Regions from separate parts of the Bradyrhizobium sp. NP1 genome, predicted to be linked through region 1. Evidence: riboswitches for the same ligand, from Rfam matches in the RefSeq annotation. Region 1 holds a riboswitch; the other holds the start of a gene.
What was found. A riboswitch is a leader RNA that binds a small molecule or an ion and turns the genes downstream of it on or off. The one in region 1 is predicted to bind S-adenosylmethionine.
Positions count from the first base shown of each region.

Region 2: it holds a riboswitch for S-adenosylmethionine, as region 1 does, so the genes downstream of both, QOU61_RS03955 (O-succinylhomoserine sulfhydrylase) here and metX (homoserine O-acetyltransferase MetX) in region 1, are expected to answer to the same signal.

Region 1 is NZ_CP127385.1:1,259,128-1,263,541, forward strand. Features, by position in the region: gene hisC (histidinol-phosphate transaminase) at 1-436, opposite strand, end outside; gene QOU61_RS05980 (chorismate mutase) at 464-1,312, opposite strand; SAM riboswitch at 1,494-1,573, shown strand; gene metX (homoserine O-acetyltransferase MetX) at 1,653-2,849, shown strand; gene metW (methionine biosynthesis protein MetW) at 2,853-3,521, shown strand; gene QOU61_RS05995 (alpha/beta fold hydrolase) at 3,573-4,414, opposite strand, start outside.
Region 2 is NZ_CP127385.1:841,393-845,806, reverse strand. Features, by position in the region: gene QOU61_RS03965 (invasion associated locus B family protein) at 1-918, opposite strand, end outside; gene QOU61_RS03960 (2'-deoxycytidine 5'-triphosphate deaminase) at 925-2,064, opposite strand; SAM riboswitch at 2,143-2,222, shown strand; gene QOU61_RS03955 (O-succinylhomoserine sulfhydrylase) at 2,294-3,496, shown strand; gene QOU61_RS03950 (GDSL-type esterase/lipase family protein) at 3,542-4,414, opposite strand, start outside.

The sequences.
Region 1 (4,414 bases):
CTTTCAGGATCGCATCGACGTCGGCGGTGAAGTTGGTCTCGGCCGCGATCACGTTCCTGGCGCCGTTCGCCATGGTCGCGATCGGGTAGACCAGGAAGCCGTGGGTGGTGGAGATCGCCTCGTCGCCCTGGCCGAGATAGGTGTGCGCGAGCAGGTTCAGGACCTCGTCGGAGCCGGCGCCGCAGATGATGCGGTCGGGATCGAGCCCGTAGGCGCGGCCGATCGCCTCGCGCAGGATGCGCGAGGTGCCTTCCGGATAGTCCTCCAGATGATCGGCCGCGTGCTTGTAGGCCGCGATCGCCTTGGGCGAGGGCCCGAACGGCGTCTCGTTGGCCGAGAGCTTGAACACCTTGCGGCCCGGTTCCGGCACCGGGCTCTTGCCGGGCGTGTAGGGCGCAATGTCGAGAATGCCGGGATTCGGCACGGGGCGGTTCATCTTCAACTCCGGAATTGGCGGGGTGGGCTAGCGGGCTACCCCGTTAATGGGCACCGTATAGCGCGTTGCATGGCTGCCGACGAGGGCCGATGAACGCACCGACGCTCCCGCATCGACCAGCGCGCGCATGACGGCGTCGAGGCGGCCGGCGCCTGCGATCGATACGAGCAGCGCCGCACCGTCAAAGGCGGTGTCGGGCACCGCGACGATCTCGGCGAGCGGCGACAGCGCGCGCGCGATCTCGGCATTCCAGCCCGAGACGCGCACGCTCCAGGTCTCGACCTCGGTCACCATGGCGTTGTCGGCGACGCGCGAGACGACGAAAACCGGCAGCGCCGCCGGATGGTCGGCGCGCTCGACGAAGGGCAGCCGGGCGATGATCTTCGGCGCGCCCTCGGCTTCCAGCGTCAGCCACCAGGGTGCGCGGCTTGACGTGGCGGAGACCAGCGCGAGATCGCCTTTCGATTTTGCCACCGCGTCGACGGCGGCGGATGCGGAAAAATGCGCCACATAGGGCACGGTGAAACCGAAGTGAAAGCGCGCCGAATCCCGCATCGCGGGTTCGCTCGTCGAGACGTCGGCATGCACCGCGAACGGCGCCTGCACATAGGTGAAGGTCGCGATGATGACGCGCCAGATGCTCTCCACCGTGTCGAGCGGCAGGATGCCGCGATGGCGCTGCACCAGGCGGCGCATCATGTCGGCCTCGCGTGCGGGGCGGAACGCCGAGCCGACCTCCTGGGTCTGCTTGACCCGGATCAGCCGGTCGATGATGTCGCCGCGCGCCATCAGCAGTCGATGCACCTGTTCGTCGATCGCGTCGATCTCCTTGCGCAGTTCGGCAAGCGAGGGCGGCGCTGGGGGTGGTTTGGACATCTTCAAAACGCCTTCGATGCCGGCTTCTTGCGCATGCGCGGCCGGCGATCACCGACCCTGCTTAGGAAAGACGGGCGCCGAAAGCAAAGAGAAACATCGACGGCGGCTGCCAGCCGTGCCGTGGCGGCGGGTCGTTAACCACCGGCTTGCCTTGACGAAAAGGCCGCCAGCCTCTACTTTCGTCCTGTTCCGTGGTCATTTGAGCCGGCCGGCTTGCAGCCACGTTAAAAAACTCGCTAAACAGGCCGGGGGACGTTATCCCGGCCGAACCTTTGTTCAGGCCGGGTTTTTCATGGCCTGTTTTCGAGGGGTCTTTGACCCCTAACGGGGCCCGAGCTACATGGCAGACGTGCAGTCGATAGCAAGTCCGGCGATCCAGGCCGAGGACCGCGCGCATGAGGTCGACCATCCGACGTCGCAGGTCGCGAAGTTCGGCTTGAACGAGCCGCTGAAGCTCGATTGCGGCGTTGATCTGGCGCCTTTCCAGATCGCCTATCAGACCTATGGCGAGCTCAACGCCGACCGCTCCAACGCGGTGCTGATGTGTCATGCGCTGACGCTGGATCAGCATGTCGCCAACATCCATCCCGTGACCGGCAAGCCGGGCTGGTGGGAGAGCATGGTCGGGCCCGGCCGGCCGCTCGACACCAACCAGTACTTCGTCATCTGCGCCAATGTGATCGGCGGCTGCATGGGCTCGACGGGGCCGGCCTCGACCAACCCGGCGACCGGCAAACCCTGGGGGCTGGAATTTCCCGTCGTCACCATCCCCGACATGGTGCGCGCGCAAGCCATGCTGCTCGATCGACTCGGCATCGACACGCTGTTTTGCGTGGTCGGCGGCTCGATGGGCGGGATGCAGGTGCTGCAATGGACCGCCGCCTATCCGGAGCGCGTGTTTTCCGCGCTGCCGATCGCCTGCTCGACGCGCCACTCGGCGCAGAACATCGCCTTCCACGAGCTTGGCCGTCAGGCCGTGATGGCGGATCCGAACTGGTACCAGGGACGTTACACCGAACATGACACGCTGCCGCATCGCGGGCTCGCAGTGGCGCGGATGGCCGCGCACATCACCTATCTCTCGGACGCGGCGCTGCACCGCAAGTTCGGCCGGCGGATGCAGGACCGCGAGCTGCCGACCTTCTCCTTCGACGCTGACTTCCAGGTCGAGAGCTATCTGCGTTACCAGGGCTCGTCCTTTGTCGAGCGTTTCGATGCCAACAGCTACCTCTATTTGACGCGGGCGATGGACTATTTCGACATCGCTGCCGACCATGACGGCGTGCTGGCGCAGGCATTCCGCGGTATCAAGACCCGCTTCTGCGTGGTGTCGTTTACCTCTGACTGGCTGTTTCCGACCTCGGAATCACGGGCGCTGGTGCATGCGCTGAATGCCTCGAGCGCACGCGTGTCGTTCGCCGAGATCGAGACCGACAAGGGCCACGACGCCTTCCTGCTCGACGTGCCCGAGTTCTTCGATATTTCCCGCGCCTTCCTGCAATCGGCGGGCAAGGCGCGCGGGCTTCCGGGTGGTTGAGTGATGGCCGTGCAAGAGCAGACCCTGCCGCTCGAAGGGCTCTCGCCCGATCGTACCGGCAATTACCGCAGTGATCATCGGCTGGTCGCCGGGATGGTCAAGCCTGGCTCGAAGGTCCTCGATGTCGGCTGCGGCGACGGTGACCTGCTGCAACTGCTTGAAAGCCGCGGCATCGACGGGCGCGGCATCGAGCTGTCGCGCGAGGGCGTCAATCGCTGCGTCGCCAAGGGCCTTGCGGTGGTGCAGGGCGATGCCGACACCGACCTCGTCAACTATCCCGACGACGCCTTCGACTATGTGATCCTGTCGCAGACGCTGCAGGCGACGCGGCAGCCGAAGGTCGTGCTGGAGAATCTGCTGCGGATCGGCCACCGCGCCATCGTCTCGTTTCCGAATTTCGGTTTCTGGAAGATGCGGCTGCAGCTTCTGGTCGGCGGCCACATGCCGCGCACCGAGAATCTGCCGGCGACCTGGTACGACACTGCCAACATCCATTTCTGCACCATCAAGGACTTCGTGCAGCTCTGCGACGAGATCGGCGTCAAGATGGAGCGCGCGGTGGCGCTCGACACCTTCGGCCGGCCGGTGCCGCTCAATCTGCCCTGGTGGGTCTGGAACATGTTCGGCGAGCAGGGCGTGTTTCTGCTCAGCCGGGCAGAGAAGGGGAAGTGACGCGGCAGGCGTCATTCCGGGTTCGCGCTTCGCGCGCCCCGGAATGACGTTTCAGGCGAGTATCGACCGCGGGTCGCGCGCGCCCCAGCGGCCCGCCTCAGCGAGCGCGATGAAGCGCTCGACCGTCTCGTTGAACAGCGCGGGCTCCTCGAGGTTCAGCACATGGCCGGTCTTTGCGAACATCGAGAGCCCGGAGGCCGGAAGATGGCGCTTCAGGAACAGGCTCGGCCCGACGCAGGCCTCGTCCTCGTCGCCGCAGATGATCAGAGCGGGCGTTGCCACTTTCCGGATCGCCTCCGTCATGGTGTAGATCGAGGGCCGCGCTCCTTGAAAGCTGCGCATGGTGTTGGCCGACCCCTTGGAATCATGCCGCGCCAGCGCGGCATAGAAATCGGCATGACCGCGCGGGTCCTTCAGCATGAAGGAAATCCGGCTCGGCGCCTCGCGCGTCACCCTGGCGACACCGGCTGACCCGAGCGTCTCGAACTGCTCGGCGTTGGCGCGGCATTGCGCGCGGAATTGCTCCAGTCTCTCCAGCTCCGAGCCGGAGCCTACGCCGGCCAGCGTCATCGAGAGCGCGCGCTCGGGCGCGTTGAGACCGATCTGCAGCGACGAATAGGCACCCATCGAGAGACCGACGAAATGCGCCTTCGCGATGCCGAGATGATCGAGCACCGCCAGCGCGTCGGTATAGAAGTGCCGGTAGGTATAGACCTCGCTCGATGCCGGGAGGTCGGAGGGCGTGTAGCCGCGCGCCGAATAGGCGATGCAGCGATGGCCGCGTGAGAAGTAGCGCATCTGCGGCTCCCAATTGGTGTGGTCGGCCGCGAACTCGTGCAGGAAAATGATCGGCGTTCCGCTGCCCGCTTCCTCGAAATAAAGGCGGACCTTGT
Region 2 (4,414 bases), 420 kb from region 1:
CATCTCCAGCTCCGCCGCGGTCAACGGCGCCTGATAGCCGCGCTGTTTGGCAAAGACGACCGAGTTGAGCAGCTTCTGGGTCTGCAACAGCGGGCCGATGTCGATGTCGAGGTTGAGCGCGTGAATGCCGAGACCTTTCGGCGTTCCGGCCAGCCGCTCGTGCAGATTCCAGTCGTCGGGCACGCTTCGCGAGAACGCGACCATCTTCTGCAGGATCGCGATCTTGTTCTCCAATCGGCTTTTTGGTTCGCCGGAGAGCGAGGCCGCGCGCTTCTTCAGCGCCTCGATGAGCTGACGGCCCTGCTCGGCCAGCAGCTCGACGCTGTTGGTGGACAGGAGCTGATTGTAGCCGAGCGCAGTGGTGATCGCGGCAGCGCCGGGCGTGTCATATTCGAGACCCGCCTGCACGTCATATTTGCCGTTGCCGCCGGCCTCGAAACCATAGATGCGCACCGCCTGATCCCTGGTCAGCCCGGCTGCCGCGGCAACGCGCGCATAGGCGCGCTTGAAATCAATCTCGCTCGCAGGGCGCGTCGGCACGAACTCGAACTGCTCGGCAGCATGGCGCAGGAAATCGGCGACCACGGGCACGGGCGCCTTCGCGCCGGACGGATCGACCGGCTTCTTCGGCCCGGTATAGTCGGGCGGCTGCGTCAGCACATAGTCGTCGAGCGTGATCGCGCGATGCGCCCGCCGCTTGGCGGTGCGCGCGGCGCGCTTGGCCTTGACCTGCGCCCAATAGGGATCGGCAAGCTTGCCGTATTGCGCTTGTGCCGCGTCATATTCCGCGAGCCTGGCACGGTATTCGGCCATCTGCGCCGGCGTCGGCGCCTGCTTCGGCGCTTCGGTCTGCGCGGCGGCTGATGTCAGCGCGAGGGCAATCAGCGTGCTGAGAGCGAACCGCGCCTGCCGCCGCATCGCCGGCTACACCCGAAAGTGCTTGGAAAGCTTCAGCCCCTGCGCCTGATAGTTCGAGCCGATGCGCTGGCCATACATCGCGTCGGGACGCGCCAGCATCTTCTCATAGACGAGGCGGCCGACGATCTGGCCGTGCTCCAGGATGAACGGCACCTCGCGCGAGCGCACCTCCAGCACCGCGCGTGCGCCCTCGCCGCCAGCGCCCGCATAGCCGAAGCCGGGATCGAAGAAGCCGGCATAGTGCACGCGGAATTCGCCGACCAGCGGATCGAACGGCACCATCTCGGCGGCGTAATCCGGCGGCACCTGCACGGCTTCCTTTGACGCCAGGATGTAAAACTCGCCGGGATCGAGGATCAGGCTGCGATCGGGCCGCGCGGGGATCGCCTCCCAGAATTCGTCCACCGCATAGCCGGCGCGGCGGTCGACATCGACCACGCCGGTGTGACGCTTGGCGCGGTAGCCGACGAAGCCGTTCGCCTTTTCGCCGGAGAGATCGACCGACAGCGCCACGCCGCCGGCCAGATCGGCATCATCGCGATCGACCAGCCGCTCGGCGCCATGCAGCGCGTCGAGCTCGTCGGCACTGAGGATCGCTTCGCCGGTGCGGAAGCGCACCTGCGACAGCCGCGATCCTTCGCGCAGCAACACCGGAAATGTCTTCGGGCTGATCTCGGCGTAGAGCGGCCCGTGATAGCCCGCGCCAATCATGTCGAAGCGACGCGTGCCGTCGGCGATCACGCGGGTGAAGACGTCGAGCCGGCCGGTCGAGCTCTTCGGGTTGGCGGCAGCGACGATCTTCGGCGGCAGCGCCAGGCTTTCGAGCAGCGGCACGATGTAGACGCAATTGGTCTCCAGCACCGCGCCATCCGAGAGCGATATCTCGTGCAGCTTCAACTCGTCGATGCGCTCGGCCACGGTCGCGCCCGGCCCCGGCAGGAAGCTGGCGCGCACCCGATAGGCGATGTCGCCGAGACGCAGATCGAGGCTCGCCGGCTGGATCTGGCTCTCGACAAAGGGATAGGCCGGCAGGATCAGGCCATCGTCCGCCATCGCCGCGATCATGCGATCCGGCAAAATGCCGTTGGCGTGGGTAGGAAGCGAAAACGACACGATCTGGTCCTTGGGCGGTGGCCCCGACGTCATCCAAACTCCGAAAATATGCCCTTTTACCGGTTATCCGAACCCCGTCTTGACGGAAAGGTCAGGGGCGAATATGAGCATGACTTATCCCGTGGTGATTTGAGCCGGCCGGCTTGCAGCCACGTTAAATAAATCGCTAAACAGGCCGGGGACACGTGTGATCCCGGCCTTGAGGAGTTTTCCCAGGCCGGTTTTTTTGTGGCCGTTGTTCCATGGCCGCGATGGAGGTCCGATGTCCCAGTCTACCGCTCCGGCGGCCAAAACCCGCTACCGTCCCGAAACCCGCCTGGTCCACGCCGGCACGCTGCGCTCCGAATTCGGCGAGACCTCGGAGGGCCTGTTCCTGACCCAGGGCTATGTCTACGACAGCGCGGAGCAGTGCGAGGCGCGCTTCAAGGGCGAGGACCCCGGCTACATCTATTCGCGCTACTCGAACCCGACGATCGCGATGTTCGAGCGCCGCATGATCGAGCTCGAAGGCGCCGAGGCCGGCCGCTCGACCGCGACCGGCATGGCGGCGGTGACGACCGCGGTGCTGGCGCCGCTCAAGGCCGGCGATCACGTCGTGGCCTCCAAGGCGCTGTTCGGCTCCTGCCGCTATGTGGTGGAGGACCTGCTGCCGCGCTATGGCATCGCGTCCACGCTGGTCGACGGCCTCGATCTCGACCAATGGAAGCGCGCGGTGCGCCCGAACACCAGGAGCTTCTTCCTGGAGAGCCCGACCAATCCGACGCTCGACGTGCTCGACATCTCCGCGATCGCCGAGATCGCGCATGCCGCCGGCGCGCGGCTGATCGTCGACAACGTGTTCGCAACGCCGATCTGGCAGAGCCCGCTCGCGCTCGGCGCCGACGTCGTGGTCTATTCCGCGACCAAGCACATCGACGGCCAGGGCCGCTGCCTCGGCGGCATGATCCTGTCGTCGGAAGCGTTCATCGCCGAGCACCTGCACAATTTCATGCGCCAGACCGGTCCGTCGCTGTCACCGTTCAACGCCTGGGTGCTGCTGAAGGGGCTGGAGACGCTCGCGGTACGCGTGCGCGCGCAGACCGAGTCCGCGGGCAAGATCGCGGACGTGCTCGCGAACCATCCGAATATCTCGCGCCTGATCTATCCGGGCCGCGCCGACCATCCGCAAGCCGCGCTCGTGAAAAAGCAGATGCGCGCCGGCTCGACGCTGGTCGGCTTCGAGGTGAAGGGCGGCAAGCCCGCGGCCTTCCGCGTCCTCAACGCGCTCAAGATCGCGCGCATCTCGAACAATCTCGGCGACGCCAAGAGCCTCGTCACCCATCCGGCAACGACGACGCACCAGCGGCTGTCGATCGAGGCGCGCGCCGAGCTCGGCATTTCCGAGGGCTTCATCCGCTTCTCGACCGGGCTCGAGCATCCCGACGACCTGATCGAGGATCTCACGGCGGCGCTCGAGAAGGCGTGACGGCTTCACCCTCCCCCTCGAGGGGGAGGGTAAGCAGCGAGAGCCTCACATCGGCCGATAGGTCTGCACGTTGGACGGCACGGCGACGCCGAGCTTGATCTGGCCGACCGAGCGGATGATGTCGTCGCCGAGCAGTTGCGCGAAGCAGGCATAGCCCCAGTCGTTCATGTGCAAGCCGTCGGCGATGACGAATTCGTCGATCGGGATGGACTGCCGCTCGTGCCAGTCGCGCATCACGTCGAAGCGCGGGAAGATGCCGACATGGCGCAGCGCCGCGATGCGGCTGAGCAGCTTCACCATCTTGTTCGCGCTCTCGGCGCGCTCGGTGACCTTCGGCGAATATTGCGGATCGACCAGCACGACGTCGCTGCCGGCGGCCTGGATGCGTGCGACGCCTTCCTCCACGAGCTTGGCGGTCTCGCCCGGATCGAGATCGCGCAGCACGGCGTTGGTGCCGACCTGCCAGATCACGAGGTCCGGATGCATGTCGATCACCGAGGTCTGCAGCCGCTTCATCATCTCGGGCGCGTCCTCGCCGCCCTGGCCGCGGTTGATGACGGTGATGTCGGCCGTCGGATATTGCCGGTGCAACTGGGCAGCCAGCCGATTGGGATAGGTGAATTCCGGCGCGCTGGTGCCGTAGCCCACGGTCGATGACGAGCCGAAGGCGATGATCACCACCGGCTCGCCGGCGGCGAGCTTGGCCGCGACATGCGGCAGCGACCCGGTCGTGCCGGCGCCGCCTTTCGGCGGCAGGCACGGCACGCGGTTGAAAATGTCGCTCGCGGATTTGGCGACCTGCTTCACCTTGTCGATCGCCTTGGCTGTCAGGGTCCTCTGCTCCGGCGTGGCCGCCTTGTCGGCAGGGTTTGCGGCCACGGTCTGCGACTTCGTGCTCTCAGACGAGGCGTGCGGCTG